One region of the Hylemonella sp. GW821-FHT12C09 genome, then DNA from elsewhere that is predicted to be linked to it. Evidence: predicted binding sites of a transcription regulator. Region 1 holds the regulator's gene; the other holds the start of a gene.
The links. The regulator sigma-54, encoded in region 1, starts transcription at its own class of promoters, with help from an activator protein. The targets are predictions, from matches to a motif close to TGGCANGNAANCTGCTTT.
Positions count from the first base shown of each region.

Region 2: a site for sigma-54 is predicted at 4,500-4,517, ahead of AC1RRP_RS11220 (pilin). Genes of this name have one in related genera too.

Region 1 covers NZ_JBXAQQ010000010.1:19,288-26,689, forward strand. Annotated here, with positions in the region: gene AC1RRP_RS15580 (THUMP domain-containing class I SAM-dependent RNA methyltransferase) at 1-1,207, opposite strand, end outside; gene rpoN (RNA polymerase factor sigma-54) at 1,209-2,780, opposite strand; gene lptB (LPS export ABC transporter ATP-binding protein) at 2,974-3,744, opposite strand; gene lptA (lipopolysaccharide transport periplasmic protein LptA) at 3,804-4,403, opposite strand; gene gshB (glutathione synthase) at 4,591-5,553, shown strand; gene AC1RRP_RS15605 (class II glutamine amidotransferase) at 5,550-6,314, opposite strand; gene AC1RRP_RS15610 (DHA2 family efflux MFS transporter permease subunit) at 6,319-7,402, opposite strand, start outside.
Region 2 covers NZ_JBXAQQ010000006.1:40,468-47,869, reverse strand. Annotated here, with positions in the region: gene AC1RRP_RS11240 (Stp1/IreP family PP2C-type Ser/Thr phosphatase) at 1-423, shown strand, start outside; gene AC1RRP_RS11235 (FHA domain-containing protein) at 466-1,098, shown strand; gene AC1RRP_RS11230 (3',5'-cyclic-nucleotide phosphodiesterase) at 1,173-1,964, shown strand; gene AC1RRP_RS11225 (GspE/PulE family protein) at 1,961-4,381, shown strand; gene AC1RRP_RS11220 (pilin) at 4,570-5,049, shown strand; gene AC1RRP_RS11215 (PglL family O-oligosaccharyltransferase) at 5,154-6,800, shown strand; gene AC1RRP_RS11210 (PglL family O-oligosaccharyltransferase) at 6,803-7,402, shown strand, end outside.

The DNA of each region.
Region 1 (7,402 bases):
TCCACATCGGGACGCGGCGCGATTCCTTCAGCCGCATCTTGCTGGGCAGCTTGAGGTCGGGCGTGAGCACCCAGGCGGTCCAGCCGCTGTAGTTTTTCTTCCAGTGGCTGGCCAGCTTGCCGAAGAAGGCCTGGTCATCACCGGCGCTGTCGGCTTCGGGCAGCTCACGCGCGCCAAAACGCGGCGTACCGGCCCTGGCGCCCGCGCCAGCCCCCGCGAAGCCGCCAGCCTCGATGCGTTCGCCATAGGGCGGGTTGACCAGCATCACGCCCGGTGTGGCGCAAGGCGGCAGGCGCTGCAGCGCGTCACCACCACGGAACTCGATCACGTCGGCCACGCCGGCGCGCTGGGCATTGCGCTCGGCGAAGTCCACCATGCGGTGCGACACGTCGCTACCGTAGATCAGCGCGGCCTGGCCCGGCTCGGGTTTGACCACCGCCTGCGCAGCCTCGGCCTTCATGGTGGCCCATTCGGCGGCGCGGAAGGGCCGGTATTTCTCGAAGGCAAAACGGCGCAGGGAGCCGGCCGCGATGTTGCAGGCGATCTGCGCCGCCTCGATGGCGATGGTGCCGCTGCCGCAGCAGGGGTCGTACAGCGGCGTCAGGTCACCCTCGGCGTTGCCCTCGGCCCAGCCGCTGGCGGCGATCATGGCCGCCGCCAGGGTTTCCTTCAGGGGTGCATCGCCCTTGTCCTCGCGCCAGCCGCGCTTGAACAGCGGTTCACCCGAGGTGTCGATGTAGAGCGAGCAGCTGTCGGTGGTCAGGTGGGCGTAGATGCGCACATCGGGCCACTGGGTGTCCACATCGGGGCGCACGCCACCCGAGGTCTCGCGGAAACGGTCGCAGACCGCGTCCTTCACCTTCAACGCCGCGAAGTTCAGGCTGGTCAGCGGGCTGTGCTGCGCCGTGATCTCGACCTTGATGCTCTCCTTGGGCGTGAACCAGTGCTCCCACGGCACGGCCATGGCGGCGCGGTACAGGTCCTGTTCGCTGCGGTACTCGGTGTACGACACCAGCACCAGCACACGCTGCGCCAGGCGGCTGTAGAGGTTGAGCAGCATGGCGTGCGCAAACGAGGTACGCACCGCCACACCACCACGCTGTTTGGTGATGCAGCCCGGGGGCAGTTCCGTGATCCGCAGGATCTCGGCGGCCAGGTAGTCCTCCACGCCGGCGGCGCAGGGAAGAAAAAGAGTGAGTTGGTTCACGTCAGAGTGCCTTGCGCAGGTTGGCGGGGGCTATTTTCAAGGCTTCGCGGTACTTGGCCACGGTGCGACGCGCGCACTCGATGCCCTGCTCCTTGAGCATCTCGGAGAGCTGGCTGTCGGACAGCGGCTTCTTGGCATTTTCGGCGTTGACAAACTGCTTGATCAGCGCGCGCACCGCCGTGCTGGAGGCGTTGCCGCCCGACTCGGTGCCCAGGCCCGAACCGAAGAAGTACTTGAGCTCGTAGGTGCCGAAGGGCGTGGCCATGTACTTGGCCGTGGTCACGCGGCTGATGGTGGACTCGTGCAGGCCCAGCTCGTCGGCGATCTCGCGCAGCACCAGCGGGCGCATGGCCAGCTCGCCGTGCATGAAGAAGTTCTTCTGCCGCTCGACGATGGCGCTGGAGACGCGCAGGATGGTGTCGAAACGCTGCTGGATGTTCTTGATGAACCAGCGCGCTTCCTGCAGGCGCTGCTGCAGGGCGGCGTAGTTGTCGCCCTCGCGGCCGCCGGCCTTGTGGCCCTTGAGCGCGTTGGCATAGATGTCGTGCACGCGCAGCCTGGGCATCACGTCGGGGTTGAGCTGGACACGAAAACGCGTCTGCGCTCCGCTGCCGCTGCGCAGCACCAGCACGTCGGGAACGATCACGTTGCGCTCGACGTTCACGAAGCGCCGGCCGGGTTTGGGCTCCAGCCGGGCCACGAGGCCCAGGGCCTCGCGCGTCAGGGCCTCGCTGCCGCCGCAGAGCTGGGCCAGTTTCCTGAGGTCGCGCCGCGCCAGCAGTTCGGGCGGCTGCTCGATCATGCGCAGGGCCTGCGCCACCACCGCCGGTTCGGGCAAGGACGCCGCACCCCGCATCGCATCGGCCTGCAGGGCCAGCAACTGCAGGCGCAGGCACTCGGCCATGCTGCGCGCGCCCACGCCCGTGGGCTCCAGGCTCTGCAGCAGGCGCAGCGCCAGCGCGAAGTGCGCGATCATCGCCTCCTCGTGCTCCGGATCCTCCCCGGTCAGGCTGCGCGCCAGCTCCTCGATCGGGTCCTCCAGGTAACCGTCTTCGTTGAGCGACTCGATCAGGAACTGCAGCGCCGCGCTGTCTTCGGCACCCAGGCGCAGGGACAGGGCCTGGCGCTTGAGAAAGTCCTGCAGCGACTCCTGGCTGCGCGCCAGCTCCGTGGCGTCGGCTTCGTCGTCCTCGCGCGCGCCGTTGCGCGCCGGGGCGTCGCCGCCCCACTCGCTGTCGTCGGGCGACATGTCCACGCTGCCGTCCCCCTCCCAGCTGCCCTCGCTCTCCAGGCTGGTCACCGCCGCGGTTTCGTCCGGTCCCTCACTGGCCGGGGTGCTGCTGTAGTCGTAGTCGGCCTCGTCCTGCGACACCGGGGTGTCGGCACGCTCCAGGCCGTGGGCCTCGCGCTCGACGCTGTCGTCGGCACGCTCCAGAAAGGGGTTTTCGTCGAGCAGCTGCTCGACTTCCTGGTTCAGCTCCAGCGTGGAGAGTTGCAGGAGGCGGATGGACTGCTGCAGCTGGGGCGTGAGCGCCAGATGCTGGGAGACCCGCAGCGACAGTCCCTGTTTCATGTGTACCTGATTCGATCAGCCAGAGGGTTCGGCGTGAGCGCCGCCGGGCCGCCCCAAGGCGCGAGACATGACGGCACGAGACGTGCGTGTCTCTTCAGCCCGTCCAAGCCTGCGCAGGCAGGCTTGGAGCCGCGGGCCTCAGCCCCCTCGGGAGGCAGCGAGGGCACGCCAGTGCCGAGCGTGGGGGCCATAGTCACATCTTGAAGTGCTCGCCCAGGTAGACCCGGCGCACGTCGGCGTTGTTGACGATCTCGGCCGGGGTGCCCTGGGCCAGCACGCGGCCCTCGCTGATGATGTAGGCGTGGTCGCAGATGCCCAGGGTCTCGCGCACGTTGTGGTCGGTGATGAGCACGCCGATGCCACGCGCTTTCAGGAAGCTGATGATGCGCTGGATCTCGATCACCGCGATCGGGTCGATGCCGGCGAAGGGTTCGTCCAGCAGGATGAAACGCGGCTGCGTGGCCAGGGCGCGCGCGATCTCCACGCGGCGGCGCTCGCCACCGGACAGCGCCAGTGCCGGCGAGGCGCGCAGATGCTCCACGCGCAGGTCCTGCAGCAGGGCGGTGAGCTGCTGCTCGATCTCGTCCTTGCGCAGGGGCTTGCCGTCTTCGCCATGCTGCAGTTCCAGCACGGCGCGCACGTTGTCCTCGACGTTGAGCTTGCGGAAGATCGACGCCTCCTGCGGCAGGTAGCTCAGGCCCAGACGCGCACGCTGGTGGATGGGCATGTGCGCGACCGCATCGTCGTCGATCAGGATCTCGCCGGCGCTGGCACGCACCAGGCCCACGATCATGTAGAAGGACGTGGTCTTGCCCGCGCCGTTGGGCCCCAGCAGACCCACCACCTCGCCCTTGCGCACGGTCAGCGAGACGTCCTTGACGACCTCGCGGCTGCCGTAGAACTTCTTGAGGTGGCGTGCCTCCAGGCGGCTGGGTTCGCCGCCGGGCAGCGTGTCCTGGGCCACAGCCGAGTCAGGCTGGGAATCGGGCGGCAGGGTGCCGGCGGCGGTCTGCAGGCTGTCGCTCACTTGCGCCCTCCGCCCAGGGTGTTGTCGGTGCGCAGGGGCGCGCTGGCGCGCGGGGCCGGTGGCGCGGCCGTCTCGTTGCGCGGCGTCAGGGTGGCGCGCACACGCTCGCCGCCCTTTTGCGGGCTGCCGTCCACCGTGAAGACGTCCGTCAGGCTGTTGTACTGGATGATGTTGCCCGTCACCACATCGGCCACCTGGGTGCCACGCAGGCGGCGCAGCCGGGCGTCCTTGATGAGCTTGAACACGTCGGCGCGACCGTCGTATTCGATGGTCTCGCTCTCACCCTCGATGTATTCGTCCTCGCCGTCACGCTTCTGGCGGAAGAAGGCGCGCTGGCCCGGCTCGGCCGTCACCACGCCGAACTGGTAACCCTGCGGGTCCTGGCGCACTTCGATGCGTGTGCCCTTGATGATGATGGAGCCGCGGGTCAGCACCACATTGCCGCTGAAGACGCTGATCTGCTTGAGGTCGTCATAGCGCAGCGCATCGGCCTCGATGTTCATCGGCTTCTTGGCATCGGCCGTCTCGGCACCGGCCACGCCCGCCGTCAAGGCGCAGGCCGCGCACAGCAGGAGGCGGAGGAGGGGAAATTTCATAAAGGCACGAATCTTGCTCTCTGGGTCTCGGTCATTGTAATCGGGTCGGACGGCTGGTCCAGTCCTTGCTTTTGCCTGTTTTCCAGCGGGCCACCCGCCCCGCGTCCATGGGCCTGCTCCACCGTGCTCTCTGGTTTCATGAGAGACTTCCCGGCTCCTCCCCCTCACCACGCTGCGACCCCCTGCCATGAACCTGCTTTTCGTCGCCGATCCGCTGGAATCGTTCAAGACTTACAAGGACAGTACCTTCGCGATGATGCGCGAGGCACAACGCCGTGGCCACACGCTGGCAGCCTGTGAGCCGCGCCACCTGAGCTGGCTGGCCACCACCGGCGTGCAGGCCCATGTGCGTCGCATCCGCCTGACCGGCCACGAAGAACACTGGTTCCACGAAGCGCCGCTGGCGCCGGCGCAGCGCCTGGCTGCGCTGCGCGACTTCGACGCCATCGTCATGCGCAAGGACCCGCCCTTCGACAGCGAATTCTTCTACGCCACCCACCTGCTGGAACAGGCCGAGCGCGAAGGCGCCCGGGTCTTCAACAAACCGCGCGCCCTGCGTGACCACCCGGAAAAGCTCGCCATCCTCGAGTTCCCCGAGTTCACCACGCCCACCCTGGTCACGCGCGAAGCGCAGGCCGTGCGCGACTTCCACACCCAGCACCGCGACATCATCCTCAAGCCGCTGGACGGCATGGGCGGCATGGGCATCTTCCGGGTGAAGGACGAGGGCCTGAACCTGGGCGCCATCATCGAGACGCTGAACCGCGACGGCGCGCAAACCCTGATGGTGCAGAAGTTCCTGCCGGCCATCGCCCAGGGCGACAAGCGCATCCTGGTCATCGGCGGCAAGCCCGTGCCCTATGCGCTGGCACGCATCCCGCAGGGCGGCGAGGTGCGCGGCAACCTGGCGGCTGGCGGCAAGGGCGTGGCCCAGGCCCTGAGCACGCGCGACCGCGAGATCGCCGAGGCCATCGGCCCCGTGCTGGCCGCACGCGGCCTGCTGCTCATCGGCCTGGACGTGATCGGCGACTGTCTCACCGAGATCAACGTCACCAGCCCCACCTGCTTCCAGGAAATCACCGACCAGGCCGGCTTCGACGTGGCATCGATGTTCGTCGACGCACTGGAAGCGGCCCTGACCGTACGCTAGGCTACCGGCGCCCCGTCCACGAAGACCCGCAACTCGCCCGGCGCAAACAGCGTCCAGGCCTCGTTGGTCGTCAGCGGCGCTGTTACCACCACCGCCACGCGGTCGCCCGAGGCGGCGTGCTCGGCAAAGTTCACGCTCAGGTCCTCGTCGCGCAGCGTGGCGCTGCCGAAGGGGTGCTGACGCACCACGTGGTACAGGTTCGTGGAGGCATGTGCCCACAGCGCCTCGCCATTGCTCAGCAGGAAATTGAAGGTGCCGTATTTCGAGATCTGCGGCACCAGTTCGCGCAGGGTGAGCGTGAGTTCCGCAATGCTGGGCACGCTGGCGTGCGACTTGGACAGCTCCTGCAGCAGCCAGCAGAAGGCGCGCTCGCTGTCGGTGTGGCCCACCGGCCGGAAGCTGCCGTGCAGGCGCGGCGCGTAGTCCTTGAGGTCGCCGTTGTGCGCGAACACCCAGTAGCGCCCCCAGAGCTCGCGCACGAAAGGGTGACAGTTCTCCAGCGTCACCTCGCCCTGGGTGGCCTTGCGGATGTGCGAGATGACATTGCGGCTCTTGATCGGGTAGTGGCGGATCAGCTCGGCCACCGGCGACTCGGCAGCCGACTGGTGGTCGACGAAATGGCGCAGGCCCTTGTCCTCGAAGAAAGCGATGCCCCAGCCGTCGCCGTGGTGGTCGGTGCGCCCGCCGCGCTCGGCAAAACCGGCGAAGCTGAACATCACATCGGTCGGCACATTGCAGTTCATGCCCAGCAGTTGGCACATGGTCTTATGTCTCCAATCGCGCAGGCGCACGCATCTGCCAGGCCGCCAGCATGGCTACCGCGCAGACCAGCGCCAGCATCACGAAGGTCTCGTCGAAGGCAGCCAGCCGCGCCACACTGCTGTCGTGGCGGGTCAGGCTGTCGCCGTGCGCGGCGATGCGCCACTCCAGCACGATGCCGCACAGGCTCACGCCCACCGCGCCGCCCAGCATGCGCAGGAAATTGATGGCGCTGGACGCCTGCGAGATCAGCCTCGGCTCCAGGCCGGCCATGGCGCCGTTGTTCAGCGACGGCAGGATGAAACCCAGGCCGATGCGCCCCAGCACCACCCAGGCCACCAGCAGCCACAGCGTGGCGTGCAGGCTGATGGTCACCATCAGTGCGAACGAGGCGGCCAGCAGCGCCAGGCCCAGGCAGATCAGCGTGCGGATCGGCCAGTGGTCCGACAGGCGCCCGGCCAGCGGGATGGTGACGGCCAGCACCAGGCCGGCCGGCAGCATGATGGTGCCCACGTGCGAGGCCGAGAGCTGCTGCGCCATCTGGATGTAGAGCGGCAGCAGGTAGGTCGAGCCGAACAGGGCCGTGCCATAGATGAAGGCCACCAGGCTGCCCATGGCGAAGGAGCGGAAAGCAAAAAGGTCCGGGTGCATGAGCGGCATGTCTCCGCGCCGCGCCTGCTGCCGCTGCCAGGCGATGAAACCCACCGTGCAGGCCAGCGCCACACCCAGCAGCACCCAGGCCTGCGGACCGGCCTGGCCGTGCAGTTCGACCATGCCGTTGAGCAGGCACAGCGTGCCCACCGTGGCCAGCAGCAGGCCGGCCCAGTCCAGCCGGTTGCCCTGGCGGTCTGCCGTGGCGCCACCGGGCGCGGTGACCGGCACGTAGCGGTAGGCCAGCCAGATCGAGGCCAGGCAGAAAGGCACGACCATGAAGAAGATCGAACGCCAGCCGAACCAGTCGACCAGCAGGCCACCGATGCTGGGGCCCAGCGCCGGGGCCAGCACCACGCCCATGCCGAAGATGCCGCCAGCGCGGCCGCGCTCGTGCGGCTGGAAGGCCCGCATGATGATGATGGCCGGGATGGGCTGC
Region 2 (7,402 bases), on a different contig from region 1:
GGCGATTCACGCTGCTACCGGCTTCGCCAGGGGGAATTGGTCCAGATCACGCGGGATCATTCATTGCTGCAGGAGCAGATCGACGCCGGCCTGCTGACGCCCGAGCAGGCGGCCTTGTCCATGAACAAGAATCTGGTGACGCGTGCCCTCGGGGTGGACGATGGGGTCCTGCTGGAGGTACATGAGCACGCTGTTGAACCCGGCGACATCTACCTGATGTGCTCGGATGGTTTGTCCGATATGGTCAGGGATCAGGACATTGCGAAAATCCTGCAGATGCCATTGACCGCTGAGCTGCGGGCGAAGGCCTTGGTCGACACCGCCAATGCACATGGCGGTCGCGACAATATCACGGTCCTGCTGGTCCAGGCCGAGATGGGTGCAGAAAAGCGCGGTCTAATGGCCCGATTGCTGGGAAAATAGCAAAGGCATATTCATAACGAGCAACAGGAATAGGAGTCGGGCATGCCGAAAATGATCGTATCGATCGACGGTGTTGTCATCAAGGAAGTGCAGTTGACCAAGGAGCGCACAACCTTCGGGAGGCGACCATACAACGACGTGGTGATCGACAATCTGGCCGTCAGTGGTGAACATGCAGCATTGCAGCTGTCTGGCAACGAGGTCACGCTGGAAGATCTGAACAGCACCAATGGCACCTATGTCAATGGCAAGGCCGTCAAGAAGCAGGCTTTGCAGAACGGCGACACCATTGAGGTTGGCAAGTACAAGATCAAGTTCGTCAACGAGGCCGAGGCCCCGGGATTTGACAAGACCATGCTCTTCAAGCCGGGAGAAACCCCGATGCCGGCCGCCGCCGCCGCAGAGGGCGGCAACCTCAATGGCGCGCTGCGCGTACTTTCCGGTACGGCTTCTGGCCGCGAAGTCCCGCTGACCAAGGCGGTCACGACGGTGGGCAAGCCGGGGGTGGCCGTGGCTTCGATCTCTCGCCGATCCCAGGGTTTTGTCGTGGCGCATGTCGAGGGCTCCGGTATTCCGCTGCTCAACGGTGCTCCGATCGGCAACGAGCCCGTAGCCCTCAAGAGTGGCGACGTGATCGAACTGGCGGGCACGAAAATGCAATTCATCCAGAATTGAGCCTGCGGCGGGTCCGGTCGGGTCCGCCGAACCCCGCAAGCCTGCGTCTGGCGCAGGCAGACTAAGGAGTGGTCATGAAGGTGCGTGTGTTGGGCTGCTCAGGCGCGATCGCCAGGGAATGCCGCACCACGTCCTTTCTTGTCGATGACGACGTTCTGGTAGATGCGGGGACGGGGGTTGGCGACCTGACCCTGGACGAAATGCTGGGCATCGACCATGTGCTGTTGACGCATGCCCACCTGGACCATGTGGCTGCTTTGCCCCTGATGCTCGACGCGATTGCAACGCGTCGTGGCCGTCCGGTGCTGGTACATGCGCTGGCGGGCACCATCGAGGCACTCAAGGACCATATCTTCAACGATGTCATCTGGCCGGATTTCACGCGTCTGCCCACGGTCACTACCCCGTTTATCCGCTTCGAGGAGATCCGGGTGGGGCAGGTGTTGCGCATAGGCGATAAGCACATCGAGGTGCTGCCGGCCGTGCACACGGTGCCAGCGGTGGGTTATGCCGTGATGGCGCAGCAGGCCTGCTGGGTGTTTTCGGGCGACACAGGGCGCAACCCCGCTTTCTGGCGCAGGGTCAACCAGCTCGACGTCAGCATGCTCGTGATTGAAACGGCCTTTAGCAGTCGCGAGAGCCAGCTCGCAGAAACGAGCCAGCATCTTTCGCCCGAAGTACTTGCGCAGGAGCTGGACTGTATTGCGACTGACAAAAAATACCCGATCTACATCACGCATACCAAACCAGCAGAAACCGAGTTGATCATGTCTGAAATCCGCAAACTGGAAGGCCACCGTCCCGGTGCGAAGCAGGCAGCGCATGACATACGCTGGATGCAGGCCGGGCAGGAGTTTGAACTATGAGCGCCGTCATGAAACCACCGGGCGGAGGCACGCCTGCCGAGCAGGCCTTCCCCGATTCCCGGCAACCGACATCGGACAAGCAGGACAAGTCTTTTGAGGCCCTGTTTGTGCGCCAGCTCAAGCAGGTGGTGCTGCGCATACACGAGACTGAAAACGTCGAGCAGATCATGCTGGAGGTCAGTCCCGAGATCTGCAAGCTGTTCAACGCCGACCGCCTGACCCTGTATGCGATCAGCGATGACGAAACATCCATCGTTTCCAAGATCAAGACCGGCCTGACCAGCAGCCGCGAACTGAAGCTGCCCATCAGCCCCCAGAGCATCGCAGGGTATGTGGCCTTCAGCCGCAAGCTGCTGAACCTCGCGGATGTCTACGATGAGGAGGCGCTCAAGCAGATCCATCCCCAACTGGCCTTCCTCAAGGAGGTCGACAAGCGCTCCGGCTACCGGACCAAGCAGATGCTGGTATCGCCCATCATCGAGGGCGGCAACCTTTACGGCGTGCTGCAGGTCATCAACAACAAGAACGACCAGCCCTTCAGCGAGCTGGATATCAAGGGTGTCATCCAGCTTTGCAAGACACTGGCCACGGCCATTCGCCAGCGCCTCCAGAAGGTGGATGAGCCGCAGCGTATCCGGGCGACCAAGTATGACGGCCTGGTTGCAGATGGCCTGCTCAGCGGTACCCAGCTGCAGGACTGCGTCCAGGAGGCGCGCAACGAAGGCCAGCCGGTCGAGCATCTGTTGCTGAGCAAGCACCAGATCACGCCGGCCCAGGTCGGCCCCTCGCTGGCCAGGTTTTTCGGCGTGCCTTACGAGCCCTTCAATGCGGGGCGCATCCGTTCCGAAATGCTGCATGGTTCGCTCAAGCGTGAATTCGCCGAAGGCCAGGGCTGGATCCCGCTGGAAGAGTCTCCCGAGGGCCTGGTCATCATGTGCCTGGACCCCGAGGCCACACGCGGCGCGCGCGTCGTGCCGCAGGTGTTCTCACGCATCAACAAGTTCTCCTACCGTGTCACGACGCAGACCGAGTTCGAGCAGACGCTGGCCCAGCTGTTCGGTGCCATAGCCGACGGCACTTCGATCGACCAGTTGCTGGCCGACATGGGCGGCCCGCTCGATGACGAGGGTGGCAACGACGATTCGCTGGAGTCGGCTGCGGCGGACAATGAACTGGTCAAGTTCGTCAACAAGATCATCATCGAGGCCTATCAGCAGAAGGCCTCGGACATCCACATCGAGCCCATGCCGGGCAAGCTCAAGACCGGCATCCGCTTCCGCATCGACGGCACATTGGCGCCCTATATCGAGGTGCCGGCACATTTCCGCCAGGCCATGGTCACGCGCCTGAAGATCATGTGCGACCTCGATATTTCAGAGCGTCGCAAGCCGCAGGACGGCAAGATCAAGTTCAAGAAGTACGGGCCGCTGGACATCGAGCTGCGGGTCGCGACCATTCCCTCGGCCGGCGGCGTGGAAGACGTGGTCATGCGTATCCTGGCGGCGGGTGAGCCGATCCCGCTCGAAAAGCTGGGGCTGACTCCGCATAACCGTGAACGCCTCGAATCCACGGTCAGCAAGCCCTATGGCCTGTTTTATGTCTGTGGCCCGACGGGCTCCGGCAAGACCACCACGCTGCACTCCATCCTCAAATTCCTCAACACGCCGGACACCAAGATCTGGACGGCCGAGGACCCGGTGGAAATCACGCAAAAGGGCCTGCGGCAGGTGCAGATCAACAAGAAGGCCGGCATCGACTTCGCGCTGATCATGCGGGCCTTCCTGCGCGCCGACCCGGACATCATCATGGTGGGCGAGTCGCGCGACAAGGAGACCGTGTCCATGGGCGTGGAAGCCTCGCTGACCGGCCACCTGGTGTTCTCCACCCTGCACACGAACTCCGCGCCGGAGTCCATCACGCGCCTGCTGGACATGGGCATGGACCCCTTCAACTTTGCCGACGCACTGCTGGGCATCCTGGCCCAGCGTCTGGCCAAGAAGCTGTGCGACTGCAAGGAGCCCTACAACCCAGGCACATCGGAGGTCAACAGCTTCATCTCCGAGTACGCCCAGGAATTGCGCAACACCAAGGCCTGGAAGGCGGACTTCAGTGGCGAAGCCCAGAAGCTCTATGAGGAGTGGGTGGTCAACTACGGAGAAGACGGCAAGCTGCGCTTCTACAAGGCCGTGGGCTGCGACAAATGCAACAAGACCGGCTACAAGGGCCGGCTGGGCTTGCATGAGTTGCTGATCGCCGACGACCACATCAAAAAGCTGGTGCAGGAGCGGGCCCGCGTGGCCGAAATCTTCGCTGCGGCCGTGGAAAGCGGGATGCGGACCCTGAAAATGGACGGCATGGAGAAGATCATGTTGGGCATGACGGACCTGAAGCAGGTGCGTCAGGTCTGCATCAAGTGACAAAGTTGGTTGAACAAAAATGTCAGTCCAATACGAAAATTGAACAGAGATGGGCTTGGAATGGGCCTTGATTCATGGACTTTGCCGCAAAGCAACGAATTAGTTCACAGTTCCGGGCTGGCACGGAAACTGCTGGTTAGGTACCATACAGCACCGCTGTATCCATTTCTTTAACCAAGGAGCTATTCATGCGTACTCTGCAAAAGGGTTTCACCCTGATCGAACTGATGATCGTGGTTGCGATCATCGGCATTCTGGCCGCCGTCGCCCTGCCGGCCTATCAGGACTACACCAAGCGTGCCAAGATGTCCGAAGTGATTCTGGCGGCTTCTGCCTGCCGTACCACCATCACCGAGATGTACCAGTCCGCCACCATGTCCACCGCCGCTAACAACTGGGGTTGCGAGGCCGGCCCGAACGTGTCGACCAATACCGCTCAGCCCAGCAAGTACGTGGCTTCCATCTACACCGATATCAATGGCAAGATCACGGTTACCTCCTTGGTGGAGGGTGCTCAGGGTGATGTGACCCTGGTGCCGATGAAAAGCGCGGCTGTGCCGTTGGTGGCTGCCGATCTGGGCACGCCGGTCTTCGGCTGGCGTTGTGGTGCCACGGGTGATGGCACGAACGTCAAGCCCAATTTCCTGCCCGGCTCCTGCCGCGGTTGATCTTGCCTAGCGCAAGCGTCACAAATAAAACGCCCCGCGAGGGGCGTTTTTCATGGCCCACGCTTGTTTTGGCGTTGGGTCTTTTGGCCTATCTAGGGGCTTGGTTGACGCCCAACCATTACCCGCCGTGGCTAAGCTTTCACAGCGAAGCCCTGACGTTTCTGTCCTTGGTGGTGGTGAGTCTGGCCTGGGCGTCCCGAAAACAGACTTTGGCGCTGGACCGGGCCGTCCTGCTGCCCATGGCACTGGTCGGGGTGATCTGGCTGCAATGGGCGGCGGGGCAAATCGCCTACTCTGGTGGGGCCGTCATGAACAGCCTCTATCTCTGTGGATTCACCTTGGCCTGGTTGCTGGGTAGTAACCTTGCGGATGAATCCACCGCCGGTGACAAGGTATTGAGCTGGCTGGCGGGTTTGCTGGTCGTCGCCGCTGTTATCTCAGTCTATATCGCGGCCTTGCAGTGGCTCGATCTGGAGGCGGGTTACGCCAATCTGATCGTGGAGCGCCCTCAGGGCGGGCGTCCCAACGGCAATCTGGCCCAGTCCAACCACTTGGCCACCCTGCTCCTGATGGGGCTGGTGATGAGCGTCTGGCTCTACCAGCAACACTACCTGAGGGGCTGGCAAACCTGGGCTTTGGTCGCTTGGCTGTCCTTCGGGCTGACCATGGCGCAATCCCGCGCCGGCTGGCTGTCCGCAGCCTTGCTGGGCCTCTTTCTTCTGTGGCGCGGCAAGAAATCCTGGAGGATCGGGGGGGCGCGAGCCATGCTGGGCTGGTGGGCCATGCTGCTGGGCATGTGGATAGCCTGGAAGCCTGCAAACGTCACGTTATTGGCAACAGGGGAGTCGCGGGCGGTTGCTAGCTTGACGCAGGACAGCGCCCGCGTGGTCTTATGGCGCCAGATCCTGGCCGGCATTGAGCAGTCGCCGTGGTGGGGTTACGGTTGGGGGCAAACGGTGGCGGGCCACAAGGCAGGTACGGCTTACATCAGCAACGGCTTGCTCACCGACTACGCACATAGCCTTGCGCTGGATCTCATGTTGTGGCTGGGTATACCGCTGGCGATTCTGTTGATGGCAACCATGGCCTGGTGGCTGCTACGCGCCGCGTACCGCATCAATGACCCGCGCCAACTGCTGCTGTTGGCAGCGACACTACCGGTTCTGGTTCACAGCCTGGTTGAATTCCCGTTCGCGTATGCCTATTTTCTCTTCACGGTCGCGTTCCTGTTCGGTTCAATGAGCATCAGGCAAAGTGCCGAGAAATCAAGTGCGTGGATTATCGATCGCTTGCCAGCAAGGTGGATAGGGATCACGCTGGTTCTGGTGTTTGCTGGTTTGTCCGCGCGAGTTGGATACGAGTATGTGCAGGTGGAGGAAGACTACCGGGTCATGCGCTTTGAGATGCGAAGCGTCGGTCGCACACCGGAAAATTATGAAGCACCAGATCTGTGGATACTCAACCAGCTGGGTGCCGTTCTGACACTGGGACGGGTCAATCCCCGCCCAGGGATGTCCAGCGCAGAGCTGGAGAGCATGAGAACGCTCAACAGAAACTACAACTGGGCGATCCTGCAAATGCGCTACGCAGTGGCACTTGCATTGAACGGGCAGGTTGAGCAGGCCCAAGTAGAGATGAAATCCCTCCGGGCCCACTACGGCGAAATCAGCTACAGGCAAACCAGACAGCTGATCCTGGAACAACAAAACAATCAGTACCCGCAGCTGAAAGAACTGAAGTTGCCAGAGTGAGTATGGGATACCGAGACAGCGCGCTGGTTTTGCTTCTGGCGCTACCGTGGCTCAATCCCTGGACGTTCGGTCCGTCGCCTAGCGTTTTGTCGTGGCAGGTGACCTTCGGCTCTGGCGTTCTGCTGTGGCTGGGCAGACGTCAGCTTTCGGCGAACGTCATCTTCACGGGCTGGTTGCTGGCCGCCGCTCTGAGCGCCGTCATCGGCTTGCTCCAGTATTCCGGATGGGCACATGGCCTCGGTCCGTGGCTCGCCTACGCTCCGGCAGGAGAGGCGTATGGCAATTTGCGCCAGAAGAACCAGTTTGCCACGCTGACCAATATGGGGTTGGCCGCGGCGATCGTGATGTCGGCGAAGGCAAATCCAGCGAACAGCATGCTGAAGACGGGGCTGTTCGGAATGGCGCTTGTTCTGGCTGCAGCCAATGCAACATCCGCGTCGCGTACCGGCCTGCTGCAGTTGATCATGCTGGCCGGGATGGCCGCAGTCTGGGGGCTGTGGCGCCAAGCAGACCAACGTCGGCTGCTGATTGGTGGATTGCTCGCGTATGTGGTCACAAGCATGCAGCTGCCACCATTTGCAGGCAATGATGCATCTACCCTG